DNA from 3 places in the Alteromonas sp. MmMcT2-5 genome. Region 1 is predicted to be linked to each of the others. Evidence: predicted binding sites of a transcription regulator. Region 1 holds the regulator's gene; each other region holds the start of a gene.
What was found. The regulator sigma-54, encoded in region 1, starts transcription at its own class of promoters, with help from an activator protein. The targets are predictions, from matches to a motif close to GTTGGCACGNNNNTNGNNT.

Region 2: the regulator sigma-54 is predicted to act here: its motif matches at 2,725-2,743, upstream of fliE (flagellar hook-basal body complex protein FliE).
Region 3: the regulator sigma-54 is predicted to act here: its motif matches at 5,162-5,180, upstream of glnK (P-II family nitrogen regulator).

Annotation. Positions count from the first base shown of each region.
Region 1 is NZ_JAKRFB010000014.1:52,305-62,231, forward strand. It holds gene sspA (stringent starvation protein SspA) at 1-11, shown strand, start outside; gene MHN09_RS08325 (ClpXP protease specificity-enhancing factor) at 8-481, shown strand; gene MHN09_RS08330 (spondin domain-containing protein) at 667-1,515, opposite strand; gene MHN09_RS08335 (spondin domain-containing protein) at 1,528-2,343, opposite strand; gene MHN09_RS08340 (response regulator transcription factor) at 2,566-3,318, shown strand; gene mgtE (magnesium transporter) at 3,370-4,728, opposite strand; gene MHN09_RS08350 (HPr family phosphocarrier protein) at 4,903-5,175, opposite strand; gene rapZ (RNase adapter RapZ) at 5,175-6,020, opposite strand; gene ptsN (PTS IIA-like nitrogen regulatory protein PtsN) at 6,105-6,548, opposite strand; gene hpf (ribosome hibernation promoting factor) at 6,562-6,849, opposite strand; gene MHN09_RS08370 (RNA polymerase factor sigma-54) at 6,880-8,361, opposite strand; gene lptB (LPS export ABC transporter ATP-binding protein) at 8,435-9,160, opposite strand; gene lptA (lipopolysaccharide transport periplasmic protein LptA) at 9,163-9,717, opposite strand; gene lptC (LPS export ABC transporter periplasmic protein LptC) at 9,686-9,927, opposite strand, start outside.
Region 2 is NZ_JAKRFB010000001.1:164,544-174,470, forward strand. It holds gene MHN09_RS00760 (ATP-binding protein) at 72-1,214, shown strand; gene MHN09_RS00765 (sigma-54 dependent transcriptional regulator) at 1,231-2,568, shown strand; gene fliE (flagellar hook-basal body complex protein FliE) at 2,810-3,145, shown strand; gene fliF (flagellar basal-body MS-ring/collar protein FliF) at 3,158-4,852, shown strand; gene fliG (flagellar motor switch protein FliG) at 4,865-5,905, shown strand; gene fliH (flagellar assembly protein FliH) at 5,945-6,727, shown strand; gene fliI (flagellar protein export ATPase FliI) at 6,720-8,054, shown strand; gene fliJ (flagellar export protein FliJ) at 8,127-8,573, shown strand; gene MHN09_RS00800 (flagellar hook-length control protein FliK) at 8,925-9,927, shown strand, end outside.
Region 3 is NZ_JAKRFB010000007.1:37,586-47,512, reverse strand. It holds gene MHN09_RS05645 (adenylate/guanylate cyclase domain-containing protein) at 1-424, shown strand, start outside; gene MHN09_RS05640 (Dyp-type peroxidase) at 453-1,379, opposite strand; gene ggt (gamma-glutamyltransferase) at 1,564-3,255, opposite strand; gene MHN09_RS05630 (ammonium transporter) at 3,477-4,724, opposite strand; gene glnK (P-II family nitrogen regulator) at 4,757-5,095, opposite strand; gene MHN09_RS05620 (hypothetical protein) at 5,338-6,192, shown strand; gene MHN09_RS05615 (AraC family transcriptional regulator) at 6,230-6,949, opposite strand; gene MHN09_RS05610 (endonuclease) at 7,178-8,821, shown strand; gene MHN09_RS05605 (DUF808 domain-containing protein) at 9,034-9,927, shown strand, end outside.

The sequences.
Region 1 (9,927 bases):
ACCCGCTATGACATCTATGACGTCAAACCAGCCCTATTTGCTTAGGGCTTTTTATGAGTGGATTGTTGATAACGACTTAACGCCGTACATTGTGGTAGATGCAACCAACGAGTTAGTTGAAGTGCCGCAGGAATTCGTTAAAGACGGTCAGATCGTTTTAAACGTATCGCCTAGTGCGTGTGTTAACTTTTCTCTTGATTTAGATGGCTTATCGTTTCAAGCGCGCTTCTCTGGGCAACCTAGAAGATTAAGTATGCCTTGTGAAGCGGTAATGGCTATTTACGCAAGGGAAAATGGTGCAGGTACAGTATTCGCCACTGAAGAAGATGTGGCTCGTGCGCAGCAAGAGCGTCCAGAAACATCTGAAGATGTTTCTCAACCTAGCGGCCCGACGTCGCTGGAAGATGCTGATGCAAGCGACGTGAAAGACGCACCTGTTCCACCTAAGAAGGGTAAGCCTACCCTCAAAGTTATTAAGTAACTTATTAAATAGCTTATCAAATAACGTATTAGCCTGGTTTTGTGAAGTTTATCTACTCAGCAAAGCCAGCGCTTATCTTTCTTATTCCCGTTAAATTTTATCTCCGGTTCCCCCTTCGCACAAAAGTAAAAACACCCCATTACCTGCGTAATAGGGCGCTTTCACGTGGTACTGCGTTTGACCATTTAACGGGTTCGGGTTATCACCACGCGGCTCGTTGGGAAATCAAAGCGATGGGCTTCGGTTAGTACCGATGTAGACAGGCCCTCACGGCTTGGGTCGTCAGCGTTTGCACTAGTGACTACACCTTGGTGAAGTCTTACTGCATCGGCAAGATCATCCCTCACCACATCATAGCCCGCAGCTTCTCCGCCGCCACCCGCTGCACTAGCGGCAGGGCCTGGCATAGTTGCCGCGGTTTCTGTGTTTGCTTCTGTACCCGCATCCCAAGTCACTGTCATGAACGTTTTTTTATCACCAACCGCCATGTTGCTTACATTCGCAGCGTTTAAGCCGGTGAATGCGTCGTTGGTGTTGACCAGCATGGTCGTCAACGTAAGGCGCAGGTCATCAGCATCGAGTTCAGGAACCACAAGAGTTAGTTCTGCGCCCATTGAGCGAGGACCCAATATGCCCCCAGAGTTTTGCGCATCCAAAAAGTCCGTGGAGTCCATGGCTTCAGTAATGACCATAGACGGGTCACCGCCTTCAGCCATTATTTCAATGCCCATGCTGGCTGGCTCGCCTTCATTAAATGAATGGAAGCCTGACTCATGCAATATGACGGCGGCAGGTGCAAAGGGCTGAGAGTAGGTTAAGTTGGTAATTTGTACGGTATAAACCGCTGAATTACCGTTAATACCGTCTTGTCCGTCCGAACCGTCTTGACCATCCGTACCATCTTGTCCGTCAGTACCTGCTTCCCCCTGCGGACCCGCTGGTCCTTGAGGGCCTGTATCACCATCGTCGCCGCAGGCAGCAAGAAGTGCTGAAAGCATCAATAATGTACTGAGTTTAATTATTGGATTATTCATCGTATTGGCTCCTTAAGATGCAGGAACAGTAATAACTACACGTGCTACTGGGTTCAACCAACGGTGTACGGTAGAGTCCAGATCACTGGCACCAGCGGCGCTATCAGTATCACCAAGCGCATTGCGGTGGATGTGTACTGGGCCATCTTCACCATCTTCAATTTCGCCATTAACGATTTGTGCACCCACACCCGTGCCACCTGTACCCAAATCAACAATACGAGTTGGAGCGCCGCCACCGGCAACACCCGGTACGCCATATCCACCCAGCGCATTTCCGGTCCCAGCTTCAACAACATCTGTACGGGCACTATTTAGTTCATCGTTAAGCTCAGTACCGGCATCGTATGCATTAAGGTAATAAGTGTAGGTACCCGGCTCGGTTGGAATTTCAATACTGTCCATACCAACAAAAGCGTCGTTAGTAGGTATTAGCATGGAAAGTAGCGAAAGATATGGCTTGTCCATAGTATCGAAGGGATAGCTTAACGTAGCTTTCGGCGCGAGAAGTCCGCCAAAACGGTGCCACGTATTTGAACCATTGTCGGTATCAACAGGGCCGAGTAACGCTTCAAAGTTTGCGCCGCTTGAATCAGCATTTTGTTCGTCGTCAATAACACCAGCTTCAGCTAACCACGCTAGAGCTGATGACGCAGGTTGCCCAACTTCAAAGGCATCGACGGTGTCATCGTGAGCTATGACTAAGCGCGGCGTAAAACTCTGCGCCTGAGTCAGGTTGGTAATTTCAATGTCTAAAGTGACAGCTTGGCTTACTGATACTGCTGCTAGCGACAAAAGCGTTGCGCTAGCAAGTTTAGTGAATTTCATTTTATTGTCCTTATTTATGGCTTAAATCGCATAAAAATTTAGGGCAGTAAAATGTCCAATTCATCACAGAACTTTCACAAAACGCACACAGATTCGTCTCAATAAATAACAGTGCTGTTATAAATTCTGAATTTATATTTTTTATAAAAAAATTGTAATCACTGTGAAAGAAAACCACGAACGCACTGGTCTTGTTTTTTATTGGCGAATTAGGAGCGAGATATGATCCTTATCATCTACAGTGGAAATAAGTTTCAACAGAACATATCGCAATGCTTAAGTAAGCATAGCTTTCTTTACGACGCAGTCTCTAATTTTCAATCCGCAGAGTCGTTGCTTAAGGCGCAGCATTATTCGCTCGTTATTGTTGAGTCGCATGGAAATATTATCTGTCTTAATCGTATAAAAGGCCTTGTTGATACGAACCCAGAAAGTTGGGTGATGGCAGTGGAAAGTGACGCGATGACAGACGATGTGGCCGACGAAGAGGTAGATGAAGCAAACTACTATGAAGTAGGCGTAGATGATTATCTATCAGGGCCATTTGATGCACGCATGTTTACTGCCCGTATTCGCTCCCATATGCGCAGAAGTATGCCTAGCCAAGCACATTTAAGACCATCTCAAGGTAGTGAAGAGCGCATCGAAATAGGACCCCTTAAAATCGACCAGCGTTTTCATAGCGTAACCCTAAACGGCCAAGTGCTGACGTTAACGGCTAGGGAGTTTGCGCTACTGGATTATTTTTGTCGTCATCCAAACCAAGTTTTTTCTCGCAATCAATTGCTCAGTGAGGTGTGGGGCTATAACCACGAAGGCTACGAGCACACGGTGAATACCCATATAAATCGTTTACGCACTAAGCTTGATAAAATCAACAGTATTGAAAATGGTGGACAGCTAGTAGAAACCGTCTGGGGTGTGGGTTACAAGCTGAACGTCAATGGATATATAGCGAAAGCGCTTATTGCATGAGTGTTGTTTAGCTCACCCATGCCCTATCAGGCATGAGAGTTCAAAATTAACTTAAATTAGAAACAGCGTCGCAGTACCTAAGAAAGCAAAAATACCCACTACATCGGTTATCGTAGTTAAGATAACACTGCCAGCTAGGGCAGGGTCTATCTTAAGACGCTTCATGATCATAGGTAAGGTTGCACCCGCTAAAGCAGCCGCAATCATGTTTACCATCATGGCAAAGGCAATAATTACGCCCAGCATGTAATCTTGTTTCCATAACGCGATGACAGAGGCAATAAGCACCGCCCAAATAGCACCGTTTAAAAAGCCGATGGATATTTCTTTACTGATAAGCCATCGTGAGTTACTCGCGTTAACATGGCCTAGTGCCATACCGCGAATAACTAGCGTTAGCGTCTGATTACCCGCTACACCGCCCATACTGGGGACAATGGTATTTAATATAGCTAACACAGCCAGTTGGCTGAGCGTTGCTTCAAATAGATCACTCACCATCGCAGCCATTAGCGCCGTCACTAAGTTTACCGCCAGCCACACCGAGCGTCGTTTGGTACTTTGCATAACGGGTGCAAAGGTATCTTCGTCGTCATCAAGACCCGCCATACTCATCATCGAGTGCTCGGCGTCCTCACGAATAATATCAACCACGTCATCAATGGTAATTCGGCCCACTAAGCGATGGTTTTCATCTACAACAGGTGCTGAAAGCCAATTGTATCGCTCGAACAGGCTTGCGACTTCATCGTCTGGCATATTCACAGGAATCGCTTCAGATTCCTCGTCCATAACGTCAGACACTTTATCGTCGGTATCTGCGGTGAGTAAACGGGTAACCGGAACAATACCAACAAGGTTGTCAGTTCGGTTTACCACGTAAAACGTATCCGTATTCTCAGGTAGCTCGCCTTTTAAGCGAATATAGCGCAGAACCACGTCAATGGTCACATCTGGACGTAAAGTGATGGTGTCGGTGTTCATGATGAAACCAGCGGTTTCCTCACCGTAAGACAGCGCTTGCTCTGCGCGCACGCGATCTTGTGCATCCATCGAATCTAGAATATCGGCCAATACTGGCTCGGGAAGGCTGCTTAGCGTCTCTGCTAAGTCATCGGTATCCATCTCTTCAAGTGCGTCAACCACATTAGCGGGAAGCATTTTTGTAATGATACCGTTTCGAACATCGTCAGACAGTTCTTCTAAAATGTCGCCGTGAAAGTCACCATCAATGAGCTCCCATAATTCGTCACGGGTTCTGCTAGGGCTAGATTCAAGAATGTGGGCGACGTCTGAAGGCGGTAATTCAAGCAGAAGCTTACGTACAGATACGAATTGACCGTTGGTCAACGCAGCGTTGAGTGCGCGTAACTGAGTTTGTACGTATTTAGAAACAAGCGCTTCTGCCATAAGGCGTTATTCCTACAAGCTAAAAGATGAACAATGCAGGCCATAGAGCCTAAGTGGGCGTAGAATATCGCAATTATGATGAGTCTGTCATGATAATTGCGTAGGTTTTGCGCAGGATTTTAAGATAACTGCGCTAAGTGTTGATTAATTGGTCAATGGATTGGGTAAGTAAGACTATTCGTCTTCGTTAAATCTGCCCTCAATAAGCTCTTCAATAGCTGCAAGTGCATCAACAGCATCACTGCCGTCCACAATCACATCTACCTGTTCACCTTGATGGCTTTCAAGCATCATTAATCCCAATACACTGCTTGCGTCTGCTTCTTTATCGCCTTTTTTTAAGATGATTTTAGCGTCGAATTGATTAGCCAGTTTAACCAGTTGGGTCGCCGCTCTCGCATGCAACCCTAACTTATTGACGATAGTTAGCGTTTTTTGAATAGTCATTACTGATTCAGCTCTCTATGGCGAATTTGAACATCAGGGTGTATTTCACTGAAGGTTTTCGACAGGGTCTGTGCGATATAAACCGAACGGTGTTGCCCGCCAGTACAGCCAATGGCTACGGTTACGTAACTTCTGTTATTGCGTTCTAAATGAGGCAGCCATGTCGTTATTAAATTCTGAATTTGCCAAATGAACTTGGTCACTACAGGCTGCGACCCCAAAAATACTTCTACTGGTGCGTCTAATCCGGTCAGATGTTTAAGGTCGGGCTCCCAGTGGGGGTTAGGTAAAAAGCGGGCATCAAAAACGTAATCCGCATCTTTAGGAATGCCGTGCTTAAAGCCAAACGACTCAAACACAAGCACAAGGCGTGAGCTTTTCTTACCCAGGATACGCTCTCGAATTAACTCTGCCAGTTGGTGAATGGTAAGCTTATCTGTATCTAGATATAAATCTGCGCGCTCAGCAATAGGAGCAAGTAGGGCAGACTCGGCTTTAATGGCTTCTGAAAGCGATTTATTAAGCTTGGCGAGAGGGTGAAGACGACGTGTTTCGCTAAAACGCTTAACCAGTACATCATCGCTCGCGTCAATGTAAACAATGGTCATCGACCACGAAGAAGGCAGGTAGTCTAGAATTTCTACCAAATCGTCAGGATTTTTAGGTAAGTTTCTCACATCGATACTTACCGCAACCTGATCGTACTCGTCAACAACTGTATGGGTTAAGGTGGGAAGTAAGTTTACCGGGATATTATCAACACAGTAATAACCTAAATCTTCCAATGCGCGAAGTGCGACAGACTTACCAGACCCCGAACGACCACTGATTATTATCAGCTTCACCTACTTTCTCCCTAATACTCTGGTTTTATCACATACGCGTTGTTGAATTAGGCGCCTACTAAACGGTTAATAGGCGCTTAATGTTTAACTTAATGCAGATAGAATATCGTCGCTTGTCGTTGCGCGACGTATTGCTTTAATCGTTTCTTTGTCGCTTAGTTTACCAGCCACGGTGGCCAGCGTTTGAAGGTGTCCTTCGGTCTGTTCCTCGGGAACGAGTAGCGCAAAAAAGATGTCTACGGGTTTCTCGTCAAGGGCGTCAAAGTCGATTGCTGGCGTGCTGGTTACAACAATGGCAATCACTTTCTCAAGGCCCGGCAGGCGTCCGTGGGGCAGGGCGATACCATTGCCAATGCCTGTACTACCCATACGCTCTCGAGCCATCAAACTGTTGAGTACCGTTGCCTGATCAATGTTCTCGTTTTGCTTGGCAGCGATATCAGCGATGATCTCAAGAATTCGCTTTTTACTATTACACTGAACCGCACACTCGGTGCGGTCCAGACTTACGATGGCTTGTATATCCATGCTTAATTAACTACTAATGTTTTTTCAGTTTTTCCTTATGCTTGATTACCTGCCGGTCGAGTTTATCAACCATGCTGTCAATCGCCGCATACATGTCGGTATTTTCTGAGGATGCGAATACTTCAGCGCCACTTAAATGAACGGTCGCTTCGGCTTTTTGATTTAATTTTTCAACGTTCAGGATGACATGCACATTAGAAATGTGATCAAAGTGACGTTCAAGTTTGCTGAACTTCGTATCGACATAATTACGCAAAGAGTCGGTGATTTCGACATGATGACCAGTAAGGTTGATTTGCATATTTCGTCTTCCTTATATTATTAAGCCCGATTAAATAAGGCTTTTGCGTTGGTTCGACGGCGGGATCGACAACGATTCCCGGTACTTTGCTATTGTTCGCCGGGCAACTTTAATGCCTTGTTCGGCCAACAATGAAGCAATCTTGCTATCACTTAGCGGCTTGCTAGGCTTTTCAGCGGCCACTAATTTCTTGATCAATGCACGAATCGCTGTAGATGAACATTCACCACCAGACTCTGTTGCAACGTGGCTTGAGAAAAAATACTTCAATTCGAAGATTCCACGTGGCGTATGCATGTACTTTTGCGTTGTCACTCGCGAAATAGTGGATTCGTGCATATCTACCATTTCTGCGACATCATTTAGCACCATTGGTTTCATCATTTCCGGGCCGTGCTCAAAAAAGCCCATTTGCTGCTGCACAATGCAGTTTGCAACCTTCATTAAGGTTTCGTTACGAGATTCAAGGCTCTTTATGAACCACTTAGCCTCTTGCATGTGTGAGCGGATGAATTGTGAATCGCTACTATTCTTGGCACGGCGACTCATTGCAGCGTATTGTTGATTTACGCTTAACTTAGGCAGACTGTCGGGGTTCAGCTCAACCACCCAACGGCCATTTTTCTTGGTTACTGAGACATCAGGAATAACGTACTCAGGCTCTTTAGTAACTAAAGCACTACCTGGGCGAGGATTCAAGGTTTGCAGTAAACGCATTGCCTCGCGTAGCTGATCTTCTTTCAATCGGCTTTTACGCATAAGCGTACGATAGTCTTTGCTGCTCAGTAAGTCAGAGTACTCTTCAATCAGTTGCTTTGCTTCAGCAAGCCACGGTGTGTCTTCTGAAAACTGGCGCAATTGCACCATCAAACATTCTTGTGGAGAGCGTGAGCCAGAACCAATAGGGTCGAACATCTGAATGCGCTTTAGCACACATTCTATTTCGTCCATTTCAATCGGCTCTTCCATATCATCATCGTTAACCGCTTCTAAAATATCATCAAGGGTAACGGTTAAATAACCTGACTCGTCAATAGAGTCGATGATTGCTGTAGCGATTGCGCGATCGGTATCCGAGAAATGGGTAAGGCGCATTTGCCAAAGAAGGTGCTCTTGAATATCTTCAGTAGTCTCACCTTGGAAGATTTGCTCGTCGTCATTGGATGGACCCGGAGCAGGCGAAGATGAAGCAGAGTAGTATTCGTCCCATGTGCTGTCGATTGGCAGCTCATCGGGAAGATCGTTTTTCTCAAGTGCATCGCCGGCTTCTAGTGTGTCACTAGATGCAGAAGCAGTGGCCTCAGAGCCGCTGTCATCGTTGTCGATATTGTTCTTTTCTAGTTGCGGCTCGTCGTTACCTTCTTCAACTTCTAATAGCGGATTAGAATCGAGCGCTTCTTGGATCTCTTGTTGAAGATCAAGTGTAGAAAGCTGCAGCAGTTTAATGGCCTGCTGAAGCTGTGGTGTCATGGTAAGTTGTTGGCTAAATTTTAGCTGTAAAGATGGTTTCATCTACGTCTTATTTAAATGCTCTAAATTGAATATACCAGAGCGAAACTGAAAAATGACAATTCGGTTACATTAACTATAGCCTGAATTGTTCGCCTAGGTATACATCCCTTACTTTTTGATTACTTAAAACCTGTTCCGCCGTTCCTTGCGCAATAAGCTCGCCATGACTCACAATGTACGCCTTTTCACAAACATCCAATGTCTCTCGTACGTTATGGTCCGTGATAAGGATTCCAATACCCCTATCGCGAAGATGTTGTATTATCTTCTTTATATCATTAACTGATATTGGATCAACACCAGCAAATGGTTCGTCTAACAAAATAAATTGCGGTTTTGCTGCCAGAGCGCGGGCAATCTCAACGCGACGGCGTTCGCCCCCTGACAAACTCATCCCCGTACTATTACGTATATGGTTAATATTAAATTCATCAAGTAGCGCATCTGCTTCTTCTTCTTGCTGTTGTGAATTTAAATCTTTACGGGTTTGCAAAATGGCCATGATATTTTCATGCACTGTGAGCTTTCTGAAAATAGAGGCTTCCTGCGGTAGGTAGCCAATTCCGCGGCGTGCGCGCTCGTGCATGGGCTGATGAGTTAGCTCATTGTCGTCGATTTCAATCTTGCCTTTATCCAGATTCACTAAACCAACAATCATGTAGAATGTGGTGGTCTTACCAGCGCCATTTGGGCCAAGAAGACCAACAATTTGACCCGTTGAGACAGACAGGCTTACATCTCGTACAACCTGTCGTGACTTGTAAGCCTTAGCAAGATTTTTAGCGCTCAAAGTTGCCATTGCTATTCATTGCCCTCGTTGTCTTTTTTGTCTTTCTTAGACGAAGTTTTGCGAATGGTCTCAGGTGTGAATACTGTGGTCACTCGACCCTCACCATCCTTACCTGCGCCGCCAGTCGCTAGCAATTGCTCGGTAATCATATCGAACGTGATGTTGTCACCCTGTACTTTACTGGTGTCTTGTTTCAACTCTGCGTTTCCGGCAAGAGAAATCGTTCGGTTCACCACTTCATAGCGTATTTCATTAGCTTTTGCCGAAACTGGCGTGCCGTCTTCCAATTGCTGGGAATAGCTTGCAGGCTTTCCTCTAGCAATAAATATTTCACGACCACCACCGTCAGTGGCAATTACTTCCACTTCGTCAGCTTCAATAACCAAAGAGCCTTGAGTTATGAGTACGTCGTCTTTGTACAACGCGGTTTTATTTTTACCGTCGATAAACTGGGTGTTCGAGCCTATTTTTATGGGCTGCGAAAAATCATCTTCACTGGCGTGTACCGCACCGCTAGCGATGGCAAGCAATAAACTAGTTGCTAGGGGAATAAGTGGTTTGTACATGATCTAAAAGCTCGTATTCTTGTGTGCGTAAATTCGCGTTAAACCCATTACTTAAAATGACATATTGGGTGCCCAGTATTTCAACGGGTTGGTCAGATGTCATTTGCTTGGTTTCTAAATTAATTTGAATGTACTCGGTCGATATACTTCTGACAAAGTCATCGCCAGTTTGGTTCTCAATATTAACTTGGTTTTCCAGCTGGATTAGCT
Region 2 (9,927 bases), on a different contig from region 1:
TGATGAATTGGCACATCTTCTGCTTTATCTAAGTCATAGTTTAACAGCGTCTGCAATTTGACGAGGGCAATATGGCTTTTGACAGCACACCACAATCAACTGAGTACTCAACATCAAGCTATGCGTTAGATAGTATTGATAATGCGATATCTCGTGATGAATACGACCCCTCAAGCAGTGACGATATTTCGTCTTTACGGTTGCAGGCGAGTCGGCTTGAGCACTTACTTCAGGTAATGCCTGCTGGCGTTATCGTTATAGACGGTAAAGGGATCGTGCGCCAAGCCAATGAACAAGCGAAAGCACTGTTAGGTGAACCGCTGGAAGAGGAAGTGTGGCGAAGTATTATCACGCGCTCATTCAAGCCTCGCGCTGATGACGGCCATGAAGTCTCACTTGTTGACGGTCGCCGAGTGAAGCTTTCTATCACGCCATTAGAAAATGAGCCTGGGCAATTAATTGTTATTACCGACTTAACCGAAACGCGGCAGCTGCAAGCACGCGTGAGTCATATGCAGCGCCTGTCTTCTCTTGGAAAAATGGTGGCATCCCTTGCTCACCAAATTCGTACGCCTCTTTCTGCGGCCATGCTCTATGCGTCTAATTTAATGCGCAAAGGCTTGGGACAAGAAGCACAAACTCAATTTGCAAACAAGCTAACTGACAGGCTTAAAGAGCTAGAGAGTCAGGTTAACGACATGCTGCTTTTCGCTAAGTCAGGGGAAGAACAAGTGGTCAGCCAAATTAGCTTGGGAGAGTTGTTTACTTCAATTGAAGGCAGTGCCCAAACCATGACGGCTCAAGCACAGCAAACGCTAACTTTTAGCGGCTTCGATAAAAACGTATCTATTACCGGTAATCTTACAGCGCTTCAAGGCGCGTTATTAAACCTTGTTCACAACGCGAGCCAAGTTACTCCGAAAGGGGAGTGCGTGCACGTAGAAACTGCAGTGTCTGATGAACGTTTGCATGTGGCTATTATAGATAAAGGTCCTGGCGTACCGGATAAACTCAAAAACAAAATTTTTGAACCGTTTTTCACAACTAAAACTCATGGCACGGGCCTTGGTCTTGCGGTGGTTAAATCCGTCGTACACGCCCACAACGGTTTGCTTAGCGTATCAAATATGCCAGAAGGTGGGGCGTGCTTTAGTGTGTCTTTGCCGTGTGTGGTGAACGCTCAATCTTCACAAACATTGACTCATGTTGCGTAGGTCATAGGAGAGAATAATGTCTAAAACTACCATTTTAATTGTTGAAGATGACGCCGGTTTACGCGAAGCACTCCTAGACACCCTTCTGTTAGGTAACTATGAGGTTGTTGCTGCTGACTGCGCTGAAGAAGCGTTAATGGTGCTATCTTCGCGCTCCGTCGATTTAGTGGTAAGCGATATTCAAATGGGCGAAATGAGCGGCTTAACGCTACTTAAAAGTATCAAAACTAAGTACCCCAATATGCCGGTGCTATTGATGACAGCCTATGCCACTATTGATGATGCCGTGCAGGCAATGCGCGATGGCGCAACAGATTATCTATCCAAACCGTTTGCCCCAGAAGTACTGCTTAATTTAGTGGGACGCTACGCGCCGGCTCAAAAAATAGAGTCACGCACGCCTATTGTTGCTGACCCTTCAAGCTTGAAGTTACTTGAGCTTTCTCGCAAAGTCGCGAAGTCGGACGCCACTGTGATGGTAATGGGACCAAGCGGTTCTGGTAAAGAAGTGCTGTCTCGCTATATTCACGATCAGTCGCCGCGAAGTGATGCGCCATTTGTCGCCATCAACTGTGCAGCCATACCAGAGAACATGCTAGAAGCGACCTTGTTTGGTTACGAAAAAGGTGCGTTCACCGGCGCAATCCAAGCGTGCCCGGGTAAATTTGAACAAGCCCAAGACGGTACGCTGTTACTTGATGAAATAACCGAGATGGATTTGGCGCTTCAAGCTAAACTGCTACGCGTGTTACAAGAGCGCGAAGTAGAGCGTCTTGGCGGACGTAAAACCGTTAAGCTCAACGTCCGTGTAATTGCTACAAGTAACCGAGATTTGAGAAAAGCAGTGGATGCGGGAGAGTTCAGAGAAGATTTGTACTACCGCTTAAATGTATTCCCTATTGAGTGGCGCCCGCTATCGGAACGTCCGGGTGATATTGTCCCTCTCGCAGAGCATCTAGTTCAGCGTCACGCTAGTTCTCAAGGGCTGGGTACTATCAGGTTAAGCGCAGCAGCACGCAATAAGCTGTCACAATACAGCTGGCCAGGGAACGTTCGCGAACTAGAAAACGTGGTTCAACGGGCGCTTATTTTATGTGAACACAATGAAATCGACGCCAGCGATTTAATGATTGACGAAGACATGACGGCACCTGTTGAAACACTGCAAGAGCATGTTGAAGAAAATAGGTTAGGGTCTGAGCTTCGTTACCAAGAACACCAAATTATCCTCGATACATTGGTGTCGTGTAACGGCAAGCGTAAAGATGTGGCAGAAAAGCTCGGCATTAGTCCAAGAACCCTTCGTTACAAATTAGCGCGCATGCGCGAAGACGGTATTGAAGTGCCCGCATAAGGTCGCTTTCTACACTTTCGGTTTCCTCGTCCTTATCCGTCGCCTCTGTAGTAAAGAAGGCGGCGGTTTTTTGTTGCTCACACTAAGTCAAACGCCATAAATTTGGCTAACCCTCTCTCTTTTGATGTATCCTGTTGATATATATAGTTTTTTAAAGTTGGCAAGCCCTTTGCTAAATCCCCTCTATACATAAGTTATACGCCGATGTTCAGGCGGTCTCGAAAAAGCACTAGGAGTGGTTATGGACGTTAAAGCCAATAGTTTGTATCAAGAAATGCAGAACATGATTGGGCAAACTCGTCTTCAAGTTAATGAGCCTCAACAGCAGCCGCTTAGTGAAGTTAATAGCTCGGCCAGTGATTTCTCGACCATGCTTAAGAATGCGGTAGATGGTGTAAACGGCATGCAGCTTGAGTCAAAAGATGCACAGCAACGTTTTGAAATGGGCGACCCAAGTTTAAGTTTAGCGCAAGTTATGCTGACGAAAGAAAAAGCGGGCATTGCTTTTGAAGCCACTGTTCAAGTGCGTAACAAAGTACTCGAAGCCTATAAAACAATAATGAATATGCCGGTATAGGTGGAGTAGGTTATGGCTGAAGCTACAGGTACAAACCTTACGGTTCCTGATCAGAATCAAGCAGTGGACAATGAGCCAGAAAACAAATCTGGTTTTATGGACACCTTAGGCAGCGCTGACATGATGCGCCAAATGGCCCTTGTGGTCGTTTTGGTAATCTGCGTCGCCATCGCTATTTTTATTCTTATTTGGTCGCAAGAACCTGATTACCGCCCCCTTGCGAAAATGGAAACCCAAGAGCTTATTGAAACCCTCGATTATATGGATGCGAACCAAATCGACTATAAGCTTGAAGGCAATATTGTTTACGTAAGAAGTGACGAATTCCAAAACATCCGTTTAGGCATGACCCGCCAAGGGCTAACAAAGGCCTCTGATGCCGGTACCGATATCATTATGCAGGATATGGGTTTTGGTGTAAGCCAGCGTGTTGAGATGGAACGTTTAAAACACGCCCGCGAGCAACAAATCGCGGCTACCATCGAAGATATCGCAAGTATTCAAAAAGCCCGTGTCTTGCTAGCTATGCCTAAAGAGAACGTATTTGCGCGAAGAGAGAAGAAAGCGTCGGCAACCGTTGTACTAACGGCTAAGCGCGGTGCCGTTATTGCAGGTGAAGAGGTTGATGCTGTTGTCGATATCGTTGCGTCTGCAGTGCAAAACATGGAGCCGTCTAAGGTAACCGTAACAGACAGCAATGGTCGTCTGCTTAACTCAGGCTCTCAAGATTCTATGAGTGCTCGTGCCAGAAAAGAATACGAGATTGAGCGCCAGCGTGAGCAAGAGTACTTAGAAAAAATTGACGCGATATTGATTCCTGTATTGGGCATAGGTAACTACACAGCACAAGCTGACGTTACCATGGACTTTACAGCTATGGAACAAACACAGCGTAGCTACAATCCTGATTTACCTGCGGTTCGCAGTGAAATGATAATGGAAGAAAACAGCGTAGGTGGCGGTGTTGGCGGTATTCCTGGTGCACTGTCTAATCAGCCTCCGTTAGATTCTAATATTCCAGAAAATGCTGTGGGCGGCAGTCAACAAACTATGCCGGGGCGCACAGCGAAAGAATCAACACGCAACTACGAACTTGATACCACTATCAGTCATACCAAGAAACAGACCGGGGTTATTCGCAGATTAAGTGTATCTGTGGCGGTGGACTATACCCAAGTTGCGGGTGAAGACGGTGCGATGACGCCAACACCGCGTAAACAAGAAGAGATTCTCAACATACGTAGGCTTTTACAGGGCGGCATTGGCTTTGACGTTACCCGTGGTGATTCGTTAGAAGTTGTAAGCGTGCCCTTTACTCGGATGGACGCAGGGGAAATTGAAGACGCGCCTATTTGGGAGCAGCCCGGATTTCTACCAATTCTTAAGCTAGTTGTTGGTGGCTTGGTTATAATAGTGCTTATCATCTTCGTGATTCGTCCTATGCTACGTCGTCTTATTAATCCTGATGAGTCGAACGACGCCGATGAATTTGATGCAGACGAAGGCTTAGATTTAGGCGACGACACCATTAGCATGTTAACGTCTGACTTTGACGAAGGACAGGTAGGTTTTGCGCCAGATGGTTCACTCATGCTGCCTGACCTGCACAAAGATGAAGATGTACTTAAAGCCGTACGTGCCCTTGTGGCCAATGAACCTGAGTTATCAGCCCAAGTAGTGAAGGGCTGGTTAATGCAAGACGAGTAGTGAGATAAGATTATGGCTGAAGAACTTGCCAATGTTGACGAGCCGTCATACGACGTCAGTAAATTAGAAGGCGTAGAAAAAGCGGCCATCTTGCTGCTGAGTCTTTCTGAAGAAGACGCCGCCCAGATATTGAAACACTTAGAGCCCAAGCAAGTACAAAAGCTCGGTACTGAAATGGCAAAAGTGGACGATATGACGCAAACCAAAATTACGGCGGTTCATAAGCACTTTATCGAAGAAATTCAGAATTACAGTACCATTGGCTTCCAAAGCCAAGACTTTGTTAAACGTGCGCTCACAGCCGCGTTAGGTGAAGATAAGGCCGCAAACCTAATTGATCAAATCCTGATGGGAAGCGGAGCAAAAGGCCTAGACTCATTGAAGTGGATGGATTCTAAGCAAGTAGCCAGCATTATTCGCAATGAGCACCCGCAGATTCAAACTATCGTATTGTCTTATTTAGAGCCTGAACAAAGTGCTGAAATATTGGCGCAGTTCCCTGAAAAAGTGCGACTCGACTTGCTAATGCGTATAGCAAATCTAGAGGAAGTTCAGCCGGCTGCACTACAAGAGCTGAACGAAATCATGGAGAAACAGTTTGCAGGTCAAGCGGGTACACAAGCAGCCAAAATGGGCGGCTTGAAGTCTGCAGCGAACATTATGAACTACCTAGATACCGCGATAGAAGGTCAGTTGATGGATGCTATTCGCGAGCAAGACGAAGAGATGAGCCAGCAAATTCAAGACCTGATGTTTGTATTCGACAATTTAGTCGATGTAGACGACAAGGGTATTCAGGCCATACTGCGCGAAGTACAGCAAGACGCGCTGCTTAAAGCCATTAAAGGTGCTGACGAAGAGCTTAAAGACAAAATTATGCGCAATATGTCTAAGCGTGCTGCTGAAATGCTTAACGACGATTTGGAAGCGCTTGGTCCTGTGCGTATTAGTGAAGTGGAAACAGCGCAGAAAGAGATCCTTTCTGTTGCCCGTCGACTTTCTGACTCTGGCGAAATTATGCTTGGTGGTGGCGGTGGCGAAGAGTTCCTGTAGGAACGTTAACTCCGTCACTCATTGAGTCTAGGTAAAAATATGACGACCAAAAGAAGTTTCAGCGAAAACGAAGTAAACGAAGCTAAGAAATGGGATTTACCGTTCGTTGACGACCCTACTGCACCGCGAGATAACGAACCCACCAACGCGTTAAACAAACGTTCAGACTGGAAGTATGAACCACCTGAAGTTGAAGAAGAGGTTAAGCCCCCGACCGCTGAAGAAATAGAAGCTATCCGTCAGGCTGCGTATGATGAAGGCTACCAGGAAGGCAAAGAAAAAGGCTTTGAAGAAGGGAAAGCGCAAGGCCTTGAAGCAGGTTTAGCGGAAGGTAAAGAGCAAGGTCACACCGAAGGGCTTGAACAAGGGCTTGAAGAAGGCCGCCAGCAAATGACGGCACAAGCCGAAGTGTGGCAAATGCTTGCTGAAAAATTTCACGACCCACTCTCGCAAGCCAACGATGAAACCCGAGATCAATTGGTAAAACTCGCCGTTACTCTTGCAAAAGCAGTTATTAAAACAGAGGTAAGTACTAACCAACAGGTTATAATGCAGGCGTTAAGCGAAGGTATTAAAGCGCTACCAATTAATCAAGCTGACTATCAAATTCATATGAATCCTGAAGATATTGAATTGGTAAAAGCGCATTTTGGTGAAGAGGAAATGACCAAAAAAGGCTGGAATTTGGTTGAAGCACCAGCAATGGAACGCGGTGGCTGTGACATTACCACTGCGCAAAATGCCGTAGATGTGTCGATTGAACGTCGATGCCGAGACGTTATCGATAAGTTCTTATTGAACCAAGGTTTGTCTGATGACTAGCCCTTGGCATGCCCATTTTGAATCACTTACTAAACAAGTGACATCGCCACCCGTTGTTGCGGCGGGGAAATTAGTCCGGGGCATAGGGCTTACCCTTGAAGCTGTAGGTTGCCAGCTGCCGGTGGGCAGTCAATGTTTAGTGCAAACCATCGAAGGCGAAATAGAAGCTGAAGTAGTTGGCTTTGGTGATGATATTACCTATTTGATGCCCACTGAAGCGGTTCGCGGTATTGTGCCAGGGAGTCGCGTTATGCCGTTAAACCGGCAAAGCGGTTTGCCGGTAGGTATGGGACTGTTGGGTCGTGTGGTCGATGGCAACGGTCAGCCCCTTGACGGACTGGGTGAAATCAATGCCGAAGCGCGAGCTCCCACTACGCGTCCTCCTATGAACCCGCTCATTCGCCGTCCAATCAACACCCCTATGGATGTTGGCGTACGTGCCATCAATGCGTTAAATACGGTTGGCGTTGGTCAGCGTATGGGGCTTTTTGCAGGAAGTGGCGTGGGTAAAAGTGTGCTACTTGGCATGATGACCCGAGGCTGTGAAGCCGATGTGGTCGTGGTTGGGCTTGTAGGTGAGCGTGGCCGAGAAGTAAAAGAGTTTATCCACGAAATACTGACAGAAGAAGAACGCCAACGGGCGGTTGTAGTGGCAGCGCCAGCCGATACTTCGCCGCTTATGCGATTGAAAGGATGTGAAACTGCGGTAACGATTGCTGAGTACTTCCGCGACAAAGGTATGAAGGTGCTGTTGCTGATTGACTCGTTAACTCGCTATGCCATGGCGCAGCGTGAGATTGCATTAGCTGTGGGTGAGCCACCAGCCACAAAAGGTTATCCGCCTTCGGTGTTTGCTCGGCTGCCCGCACTAGTAGAACGTGCAGGTAACGGCAGCGAGCGACAGGGCTCTATAACGGCTTTTTATACGGTGCTAACCGAAGGTGACGATTTGCAAGACCCCATTGCCGACGCCGCTCGCGCTATTTTAGATGGTCACGTGGTCTTGTCGCGTGCACTTGCTGACAGCGGTCATTACCCCGCTATCGATATTGAGGCGTCAATAAGCCGTGTAATGCCCATGGTAGTGAGTGACGAGCATCAACTGATGGCGCGCCGTATTCGTCAGGTTTATTCAAACTACAAACAAAACCAAGACCTCATTTCTATTGGCGCTTATGCGAAAGGATCAGACCCGCGTATTGATCTGGCAATTCGCGCAGAGCCTGCAATCAACGCTTTATTGCAGCAAGGGATGAAACAAGTCATACCGTATGATGAGAGCTTAGAAGGCATGGCTGCACTGGCTAAAGGGCTGGGGCAAGGCTAATGTATAGCGCTGCAATGCAAGTTAGCTTGGCTATGATCCAGAAGTCATCAACTTTCCAAAAGGTATCGCATAATGTCTAAACAACTAGAACGTTTAGCTGAATTCGAGCGCGAAAAAGAGCAGCGAGAAGCCCGATACTACAAACAGGCCCAACAGAACGTTAATCAGCAAAAGCAAAAGCTAACCAGTCTTGAGCAGTACCGCATTGACTACATAAAAGGTATTCAACAAACCGGTCAAGCAGGTGTTACCGCCACCTATTATCAGCAGCATTTATCCTTCGTTGGAAAACTGGATAAAGCATGCGAACAACAGATGCAAGTGATTGCTCGTGCACAAATGGCTGCGGATCAGCGAAAGCAACTGTGGTTAAAGCAACAACAAAAAGTGAAAGCTGTTACCTTGTTGCTAGATAAGAAAAAGTTGGCAGAGCAGAAAAAAGAAGCCAGAGCTGAGCAAGCCATGATGGATGAGTTTGCTACCCAACGATTTTTCAGAGCTAAGCGCTCGCCTTTCTGATAATTAGTCGAGCCTCTGCCACTTTGGCTCAACCCTTGCAAAAACCATTTCATAATGTACTAGCGCGACGTAATTACTTTGCAATCGCTACTACGGTAAATCATCGTTTCTTTGAGTTTCATCACACAGTATCGCGTTTGAAGTTCAGCGGGGGCGACTTAAGGCCGTAGCGAAAAATCATAGCGATGCATGCTAACTAAGCAATGCTAAGTGATTGTAATTAAAGTAAGCGTTGGTGGGTTTGCGATGAAATGGCATCAAGTTTTTTGTAATAAAACGCCACTTGAATCATTCGCATCTCAATACGTCTTCTTGGTGAAAGACGATTTAAATGTAGGACGGTAGGACAATATGCAACAAGTTGCCGCACATAAAACAGACATTGCCGCATTACCATTCTCTGCTTCTGGTACGGCGAAAGCCGTTGGAACGGGTATCGGAACTCAGCAACAAGCGAACAATGAAAATAACCAAGCATTTAACCGACTTTATCAAGACGCGAAAACGACCAAGTCAGATTTTGTTTTAAACGAAAAAGAAGATCAGGTTGCTCAATCTCGAACAGCAAACCGTTCGGACAGAGCGGCTCCCCAATCTTCAGTCTCCAGTGACACGATCAAAAATGGTAAAGACCGCGATGCGGGACATACAGATTTACCTGTTCGTGACGAAGTGACAGATATTCCAGCTGAGTCTGAAGCTGCCAATCATAATGCGAATCTAGAAGAAAACGAAACGCAGGGAACACAAGAGTTTGCACAAGACTCAGCAACAACAACGCAGCCCACGACTGACGGTGAAGAAAATACCAATTTGGCCATTGATGATGCTGAAGGTGCCGTGGAGCAAAAAGGCGTAACCGACACTCAGTTTGTGATTGGCGAAGGTGGCAAAAAAGATACCGAAGCTGGCGTTATCACCTCACCTGGCACGCCAGACGGAAAGCCAAGCAAAGACGATGGCGAGCCAGACTGGATTGCCTACGTTGAGACGGTAGCCAATCGTTTTGGAAAAAGTGATGAATCTTCAGGTGAATCAGGTACCACAGAAGATAAGGGTCTCTCTGAAGCTGCAGGCGAGGCAGTTAACGTCGTATCTATAAAAGAAAGCGGAAAACTATGGAAGCTTCCGGAGGATGTGGATGCGAGCGATATGCCATCGGTCATGGCTCATCTTTTGTCGCAACTTAATAGTAACAATGATGGTGAATTAGCCATCGAATCCCTGTCGTCTGAAGCACAACAAACACTCACTGCACTAACTTCACTTCTTATTGGTGGCAACGCTAACAATCAACAGAGTGGAAGTGATAGTGAAGCAAACAATGCGTCTTCAAATGCGCAAACCGATATCA
Region 3 (9,927 bases), on a different contig from region 1:
GGATACCACCGTCATTGGCGATAGCGTAAACATTGCTTCTCGCTTAGAAGCTTTAACCCCCAAATACGAGGCGGATATTATCGTAAGTGCCCAAGTTCTTCAGACCATAGGGTCTGGCTTCCCAATTAAAACCCGCTTGCTTGACTGGGTAAGAGTGAAAGGACGAAAAGCGCCAATTGAAATATACGAGGTGTTAAGCCACCTTTCAGAGAGTGAGCAGGAAAAGAAGTTGGCGGTTCAGACCAAGATTGCCGCAGGTATCGCATGCCGTATAAATCAGCAGTGGGACGAGGCCATTTCTTTTTTTGAGACCGCTGTCGCTATGAGCCCAAACGATTCGCTAGCGCATCATCACATAGATGTTTGTCGAATTTACAAAAGCGTCGATTTTAAGGAGGATTGGGATGGTGCGCTAGTCTACTAATCCCAATGGCCATAAGCGACGGTTAAATTTAGGACTCAGATAACTTAGCCTGCTGGCGAATAAAATTAATGGATGGCGCGAAAAACGCAGCACCTGTTTCAGCACTGGTAAAGTCCAGCCATCTGTCATAATCGCCTTCACCGTTGCCGTATATTTGGCTGTGGAGCATCTGTTTAAATGGCCGCGCACTGGCACTACAGCTTACGAAGAATAAGCCTTGAGAGGCCATATCACCGTATGGCATGCCTTGCTTAATTAGCCTTGGTTCGTCGCCATCGGGCGCAACAGTGCTTGCCCTAACACAGTGCGAAGATTCAGACTGTTCGCTACTTACCAAATTGTGCTCTTGCGTGGTGCCCATCACTTGTTCTTGCTGACGGCTTGAAAGACTATTCCAACGCCTTAAATCATGGCGATAGCGTTGTATGTGAACATAGCTGCCACCGCTAAAGTCAGGGTCATCTTCGCCAATAATCCCGACTTGTCTGCGCTTCATTCCACGTGGATTATCTGCGCCATAAAGAAAACCATTGAGGTCACGGCCATCTAAGTACCTAAACCCTCTTATCTGCTCCACCAGTTCTACATGAATACGCAACAAATCCATCACTTCAATGCCAACCGCATGGCAAATATCCAGCCTATCAGCGCGAATTTGAATGAAGAGATCGCAAGGCATGGTGGGGGCACTTCTATCGTCACACTGCATATCAGGAAAAGGGGCAAGCTCAACAGGTATCAAACCGGGGTATACCTCAGCCCAGTAACCGGTGCCAATAGCGACAACCCCGGTTACCATGGCTTCGTAGTGCTCATTCTCAAAATGCTCGAATATATCCAGCACGCGAGATAGTTTGGCGCGTACGGCTTGGCTATCGTCATCAATGACGTTCAGTAGTAAATACTGTGCATGTAAATTTGGCTCAGCGCAGAGGCCTTTTTGTGGTTGTGTCATTGCCGCTCTTGTTGTTATTAACGCCTTGTTCTGACGTTTCGCTGCTGGCGATCATTCGCCGCGCTTTGTTGTGCGAACCTTATCGTAAAGTGTAGCGGCTGCTTCAAACTTTGAAACCCTTTAAAGCGAAGCAGCAAACGGGGGAACAAATTAACTCCGCCGCCTATTATTTACACTAGTGTGCTTAATAGCCCGCGGCTTGTCCATCTTTTCGCGTTTCTGAAGCGCCAAAATAGACACCTTTCTGCTCGTCCCAAGCGATGGCCTGATAGCCACCGAACGCGCCTACCACGCGTTGAAGCTTATGCCCCCGCTCCATGAGTTCTCGCTGAACGGTTTCACTGAACGCTGATTCTAAGCTCACATAGCCACCATCAGTCATCAACGCGCCCGTTGGGCTACTCGACCCACTGTGCAGTATGCGTGGAGCATCCCCCGCTTCCTGCAAATTCATTCCGAAGTCGAGAATGTTTACAATAATTTGCGCATGCATTTGAGGCTGAGTTCCACCGCCCATCACGCCAAAGCTCATCACTGGCTTACCGTTTCTTGTTACAAAAGCCGGGATAATGGTGTGAAATGGACGCTTTCCCGGGCGATATTCATTAAAGTGCCCTTCTTCAAGGGTAAACATCTCACCTCTATTTTGAAGAATAAAACCTAGCCCTGGAGGTGTCATGCCTGAGCCCATTCCGCGGTAGTTACTTTGAATTAAGGACACCATATTGCCCTCTTTATCAGCAACGGTCAGATAAATGGTATCCCCTTCATAAATACCCGCATCAACGCGATTCGCTGCGCGTTCATTATCTATGAGCTTCTGGCGCTTAGCGGCATACTCTTTCGAAATTAGCCAGTCGACTGGAATATCGTTGAAGTCTGGATCCGCATAGAACTTAGCGCGATCTTCGAAGGCGAGCTTCTTGGCTTCAACAAAGGTATGGATGTAGTCTGCTGAGTTAAACCCCATTCCTTCGATATCATAGTGCTCAAGCACATTGAGAATCTGTAGTGCCGCTATGCCTTGTCCGTTGGGCGGAAGTTCCCACACATCATACCCGCGATAGTTAGCAGAAACGGGCTCTACCCACTCCGAGGTATGTGACGACAAATCCTGGTATGACAAAAAGCCGCCTTGAGACTTCATGTAAGCATCGATAGTGCGTGCGATATCGCCCTTATAAAAAGCATCTCGCCCGCCTGTTGCAATCTTTTCATAGGTCACGGCTAAGCCAGGGTTTTTAAAAACATCGCCTTTTTGCGGTACTTTCCCGTCGATAAGAAAAGTCTCTGCGAAGCCGTCATAATGACCTATTCGCTCTTGATTCATCTGCCAGTAATAGGCAATGACTTCTGAAACAGGAAACCCCTCACGGGCATATTTGATAGATGGGGTAAGCAGCGCAGACATGGGCAGCTTGCCAAATTTTTCGTGTAGTGCAAACCAGCCATCTACAGCGCCAGGGACAGAAACGGGTAGCGGACCAAATTTTGGAATTTGATGCAAGCCACGCTCGGCAAACACCGCTTTGGTTAACTGTCTGGGTGAACGGCCAGAAGCGTTTAAGCCGACTAGCTTTTCTTCTTTTGCATCCCACACAATGGCAAATAGGTCGCCGCCAATACCGCTGCCTGTAGGCTCAACTAAACCTAACATGGCATTGGCTGCAATAGCTGCATCAACTGCACTGCCGCCTTGTTTTAAAATATCCAATGCCACTTGCGTAGCTAATGGTTGGCTTGTTGCTGCCATGCCGTTCTTTGCAATAACTTCTGAGCGACTTGCAAAGGGTTGCCCCGTTATTCTGTCATAGCCCAAACAGCTGATACTAAAGAAAGCCAGTATCAAAGGTAGAAGTCGCACACTTGCAGTCATAACCGTCCTTTTACTAAAACGTTGCCGATAATAAATCTAGCGTTAGTTTATCGATTCATAGTGTAGCGTTATTGTCACATTACGCCTAGGCTCTTTTCCTAAGCTCAATAATGGTCTTAAAACACATTGCATGAAACGAAAAAAGCCCCGCATTAGCGGGGCTTAAACGAAGTAATAAGGCATTATTGTTATTGTTGTTTCGTTGCCTAATCGAGACTCTCTTACGAACGGCTGCTTGTGAAGTCTGGGTATGCTTCCAGACCACATTCGCTCATGTCTACGCCGTCGAATTCTTCTTCTTCGCTCACACGTACACCCATAACCGCTTTAATCACTAGCCATACCACTAGGCTCACTACGAATACCCATACAAAGATAGTCGCTGCACCAATTAGCTGACCAGAGATGCTTGAACCATCGTTAGTGAAAGGTACAAGGATAAGACCTAGAAGACCTACCACGCCGTGAACTGAAATTGCGCCCACTGGATCGTCAATCTTAAGCTTGTCTAGTGCAACAATGCTAAGCACTACTAAAATACCACCAAGGCCGCCGAACAAAGTAGCTTGTAATGGTGTAGGTGTTGAAGGCTCTGCTGTAATAGCCACAAGACCGGCTAGTGCACCGTTAAGTACCATAGTTAGGTCAGCTTTACCGAATAGAATGCGTGCTACGATAAGTGCAGCAATTGCACCACCAGCAGCTGCAGCATTTGTGTTCATAAATACAATCGCTACTGAGTTTGCACTTTCAACAGTTGCAGTAGCCAGTACTGAACCGCCGTTGAAGCCAAACCAACCCATCCACAGGATAAATGTACCTAAAGTTGCAAGCGGTAAGTTAGCACCTGGAATCGCGTTTACTTTACCGTCAGCGGTGTATTTACCCTTACGAGCACCAAGCACAAGAACACCTGCAAGAGCAGCAGCTGCACCAGCCATGTGAACAATACCTGAACCTGCAAAGTCAGAGAATCCAAGGTCGCCAAGCGTATACATACCGAATACTGCTTCGCCGCCCCATGTCCAAGCACCTTCCATTGGATAGATGAAGCCCGTCATAACAACTGCGAACGCTAGGAATGCCCAAAGCTTCATACGCTCAGCTACCGCACCAGATACGATAGACATTGCTGTTGCAACAAATACTACTTGGAAGAAGAAGTCAGCAGAAGGAGCATATGTTGCTGGCTCTTCAGCGACACCTGTTGCGCCATCAGCCATGATACCGCTTAGGAATGGACCCCAGTCGCCGCCACCGTACATAATGCCGTAACCGCAAATCATGTACATAGTGCAAGCGATAGCGAATAGCGCCACGTTTTTAGTTAGAATTTCTGTGGTGTTTTTCGCTCGAACAAGACCTGCTTCAAGCATCGCAAAACCTGCAGCCATCCACATAACCAGTGCACCGCAGATTAGAAAATAAAAGGTATCTAGCGCATACCCAAGTTCAAAAGTGATTTCCATTATGGTTTTCTCCGCAAATATATCGTTGTGGCTTACAGCGCGTCGCTATCCGACTCACCAGTTCGAATACGAACGGCGTGTTCAAGGTCGTAAACAAACACCTTGCCGTCTCCAATTTTGCCTGTTTTGGCAGCGCCAACGATGGCTTCTACCAGGCGCTCTACTTGATCATCCTGAACAGCAATTTCCAGTTTGACTTTAGGTAGAAAATCCACCTGATATTCCGCTCCGCGGTAAAGTTCAGTGTGTCCTTTTTGACGTCCAAAGCCCTTCACTTCGGTCACGGTCAAACCGTCGATACCGATTTCTGAAATGGCTTCACGAACATCATCTAGCTTGAACGGCTTGATGATCGCTGTGACTAGTTTCATGAGTTGCTCCCAGTTTGTTTTGGTTATTCTGTGATTTATGGTCGTGTTTCCAACTATGGGAAGATAAACCAAGAGCCATGCCACAAATAATTAGCCAAATAAATCAAATACATACAAGCAAACGCTTCATGAACGCACAAAAATAATGCACACTAATGGTGCACTGTTAAAAATTTGCCCAATTTTGAAGCGGTATGAGGTTGCGGTAAGGTGAGAGGACTAAAAAGTGCGATGAAATTAGGATGGAACTATTCGATAGGGCCCATGGTCTGTTGTTTACTATGACGACTATCACCCCATCTTTCTTTGCGCCTGAGCGCAGCATTGAACACCATTCCGTTGCAAAGAAAACGGCGTGGCGCCCACTATTAATTTCGGGCTGTGCACATGTGTTTGGGATCATCGTAGTGGTCATACTTTCTCAAATGGGCATCAACAACCAAAAAGCACGAGTAAATGTTTTGGAGCGAACGCCGGAGATAAGCGCCAGACTGTACTATCCCCCCGTTCCACGCCCTCCTGCCCAAGCTAAACCACAAGAAACTAAACCAATCGATGTTTCCCCTAAAAGGCAAGAAATTGAGTTGAAGCCTGACGCAACCAAAGCGACTGAAGCACTTGATAGTAAGAATGAAATTGTAGAAAGCCCTGCGCCCAAGCAGCAGAAAAATGCTGAGCCCGATACACAGCAGGTATCCATTGAAAGTAAGCCGACTAATACACTGCCGTCGCCCACTTTATCAAAAGACGCAAATCGGCGCGCAGGCTCGTTGAATCTATCGGTAAAAGATGGCGCAGCCCTCTACTTTGAAAAGTATCACAGTGACAAAGTCGCTGAAGACGCAGAACAGGCAGCAAAAGCATTTCAAGAGCGTAAAAATAGTCCTGTGCTTAGCGGGCCAAGCACACAGCAAATACAAGCTAATGAAAATCGACGCCCTTCAAAACGCGTAAACTGTAGCAGTACGACCAATAAAACTTTGGCGATATTGAGTGGAATTGCTGGTGGAACCTTAGAATGCACCAAAATGGACGACCACAAACGTTTTATAGACGCTAGAGTCAATAAACTCCCTAAAGACGAAGAGCGAAACTAGCCGCGCCTTTTAACTATTTACCGTCACATCAGGATAGTTATTTTCTTTTGAAAAACTTAGGGGGTTGCCCGAAATACGCTTTGAACCGGCGACTGAATGCTGCAACATCTTCATACCCTGTTAGCTGAGCTATACCCAACATTGGTGTATCGGTATTTCTAAGTAGTGCTTTGGCCTTTTCCATCCTCACTTTTACAAGGTAATCTCGTAAACTATGCCCGGTGGCTTCTTTAAAGCGTGTTTTGAATTGCGTTGTTCCCATGCAGGCTATCCGTGCTAACTCCACCTGTGTAAAGCCTCGGGCAAGGTCGCGATGAATATGGCTTAATACAGGAGTCATTCGCTTATCCATGCTGCATCCTTTCAAGGATGTTTCTAGCAAGGTTAAAAATAGCGCCAGTATTTCTTCATGGCCTTGGTCAGCAAACTGGCTAATTTGAATCTCTACAAACGATAAAAACGCCTGTAATGCTGACGTTACCTGAAATATTGGGTGTAACCTGTCATTTAAATTAACTGGCACATACTCCAAGTCCGCCACAATAAATTTTGACAGTTCGTTAGCACTAAAATAATGGACCTCATTCGGCGCTATGCATACGCCTTCGCCTACGCCGACTCGCCCGCTAAAATTATCGATTTCTATCAAGATATGTCCGTTGATGGGCAGCACTAACTGAAAGTAGTTGTGTTTATGGCGGCACGTTTGCTTCGTATATGAGCGTACGGATAGCGATGGAATTGGGCTGTCAGTCATTTTATTGCTCCCAACAGTCCATAATAGGTAGTACTGATCTTTTGCCTAACTCACCGTTTATTTGCATCTATTTCCTTGCCGTTAACTCAGTACTCTCTGCCGTTAGATTAAGCACTTTTATTCATTTTGTCACAAATACGTGCAATATTTGATACGCCTAGGAAGGCGTCGAACACTACATTTAAGGAACAAATATACATTTAAAATAAAGACAATAACGGAAAATAAATGAATATAAACTTACGTCAAATAGTCGGCTTGGCAGGTGCGTTGTTACCCGCTATCGCCATGGGTCAGGTCTCCAATGGAGACTTTGAAACATGGACGTCTGGCGCACCTAATTCATGGTCAACTATCGACTCCGGCATTAGTGTAGCTGAAAACTCTGTCTACTCATTCTCGGGAAGCAAGTCTGCTGCAGTTACCGTCAATACGACAACGCAAGGTTCAACTGACTTCCGTCAGACAATCAATGTAACCGCCGGTCAAAATTATGAATTTTCAGTGAGGCTATATCACACTGAAGGTGCTGTAAAAGCACGCCTATATGTAGACGGTTATCAAGGTTATTCTGACAACTCATTAACTGGAAACTGGCAACAGCTTACTTTCTCTTATTCCGCTACAGCGTCAAAAGAGATTGAGGTGGGGTTACGCTTTTATGATCAGACGGGCTTTGATGGGTCAGAAACCGTCTATGTAGACGCATTCGAGCCGACTACGCTTGGGTCAGGTGGCAATAACGGCGGTGGAAGCGCGTGTGCTAGCCATTCAGGTGTTTTGAACTTAACTACCGACAATTACGGCAGTGAAACCAGTTGGCAAATAACTAACGCAAACAACCAAGTTGAAGCCTCTGGCAGCAGCTACGCTAGCAACCAAAGTTATACTGAAGCGGTTTGCCTTACTGATGGAGAATATACCTTTACCATTAGTGATGCCTATGGCGATGGAATCTGCTGCTCCTATGGCTCTGGCAGCTATAACTTGCTAATAGAGGGCGTGTCTGTAGCTAATGGCGGCTCTTTCGGCGCGAGTGAAAGCACCAGCTTTAGCGTTGGCACAACGAGTGGCGGTGGCAGTGGTGGTGGTTCATCAGAACTCACTGGTTACTATGCAAGTGCCAACGGTCTGTCAGGCTATACGTTAAAAACCGAGCTTTACAACATTATCAAAAATCATAATACACAAAGCTATGGCGACCTTTGGACATTCTATATTTCATACACAAGCGACAGCTACTATGAAAATGACGGCTCCATTTTGGACATGTATTCAGAAAACCCAAATGGTAGTGACGCTTACAGCTACACGGCTGGTTCTGACCAGTGTGGCAGCTATAGTGGAGAAGGCAGTTGCTATAACCGCGAACACGCCTTCCCGCGCAGCTGGTTTGGCGGTGCAGTCTCGCCTATGAATACTGATGTTCATCACGTTTTTGCAACCGACGGCTACGTTAACGGTCGCCGAAGTAGCTATCCGTACGGTGATGTCGCAAGTGCTACTTATACGTCATCGAATGGTTCCAAACTGGGCGCGGGCTCTTCTGCTTCTGGTTATACAGGCACCGTTTTTGAGCCCATCGACGAGTTCAAAGGTGACTTCGCTAGAGCGTATTTCTACATGGCGACACGTTATGAAAACGTCATTGCAAATTGGGAAACGAATAGCACCTATGGCGACGCAGTGTTGAATGGTACGAGTGATCAAGTATTTGAAAGCTGGTTCTTAACTCTGCTTTTAAGCTGGCATTCTCAAGACCCTGTAAGCCAAAAGGAAATCGATAGGAATGACGCTGCCTTCAATTTCCAGAACAATCGAAACCCTTTTGTTGATCATCCAGAACTGGTAAACAACATTTGGGGTAATTAACTTCAACATGAGAAGAGCACGAGCGTGCTCTTCTCAACTCACACTTCCTCTGAGTTCGCCTTTTCTGTTGGTGATAGCCCTGAAAATTGCCTAAAACGAATTGTGATTTATCGGCATTATTCCTAATTGTATATCACCCATGTTTTAAGTACGCTAAGCTGCTATTTACTGGGGATTACTCTAACTGTAATACATAACAAAGGATATTCGACGTGGCCGCAGCTAACTTACTTGCCCTACTTGATGATATAGCAACGTTAATGGACGACATCGCAACCATGTCGAAAGTCGCTGCGCAAAAAACAGCGGGCGTTTTGGGCGACGATTTAGCGGTAAACGCCGACCAGGTCCAAGGCGTTAAAGCAGACCGAGAGCTACCTGTTGTATGGGCAGTAGCAAAAGGCTCACTTATTAATAAAGCAATATTGGTTCCTGCGGCATTAGCCATCAGTGCTTTTGTGCCCTCTCTTATAACCGTCCTTTTGGTACTGGGCGGGTTATATTTATGTTTTGAAGGTGCAGAAAAACTGCTGCACAAATATCTTCCCCACGAAGATGAAGAAAAAACACGAGAAGCCAGAATAGAAGCGCTTACCCACGAAGATGTGGATATGGTAGCGTTTGAGAAAGATAAAATTAAAGGCGCTATACGCACTGACTTTATACTGTCTGCTGAAATTATTGTAATTGCATTAGGCACAGTGACCGATGCAACACTTACTACGCAAATTGGTGTACTGGTAGCACTAAGCTTAGCGATTACCCTTGGCGTTTATGGGCTGGTAGCGGCACTAGTTAAAATGGACGACGTTGGGCTTTACATGCTTCGCAAGTCGTTAACAGGTTCAATGAACACCCTTCAACGATTTATTGGCAGAGCGTTATTAGTTGCCGCCCCCGCATTAATGAAAACCCTTGCGGTTGTAGGCACTGTTGCTATGTTTTTAGTCGGTGGTGGCATCCTCACCCACAGCATTGGCTTTTTGCACGTTATTACCGACTGGTTTACCGCACTTATCCCAGACGCATCGCTGGTTATGTCTATACTTGCTGATGGTGTTGTTGGTATTGCTGCTGGTGTGATCATTGCGCTAGTAGTGACAATG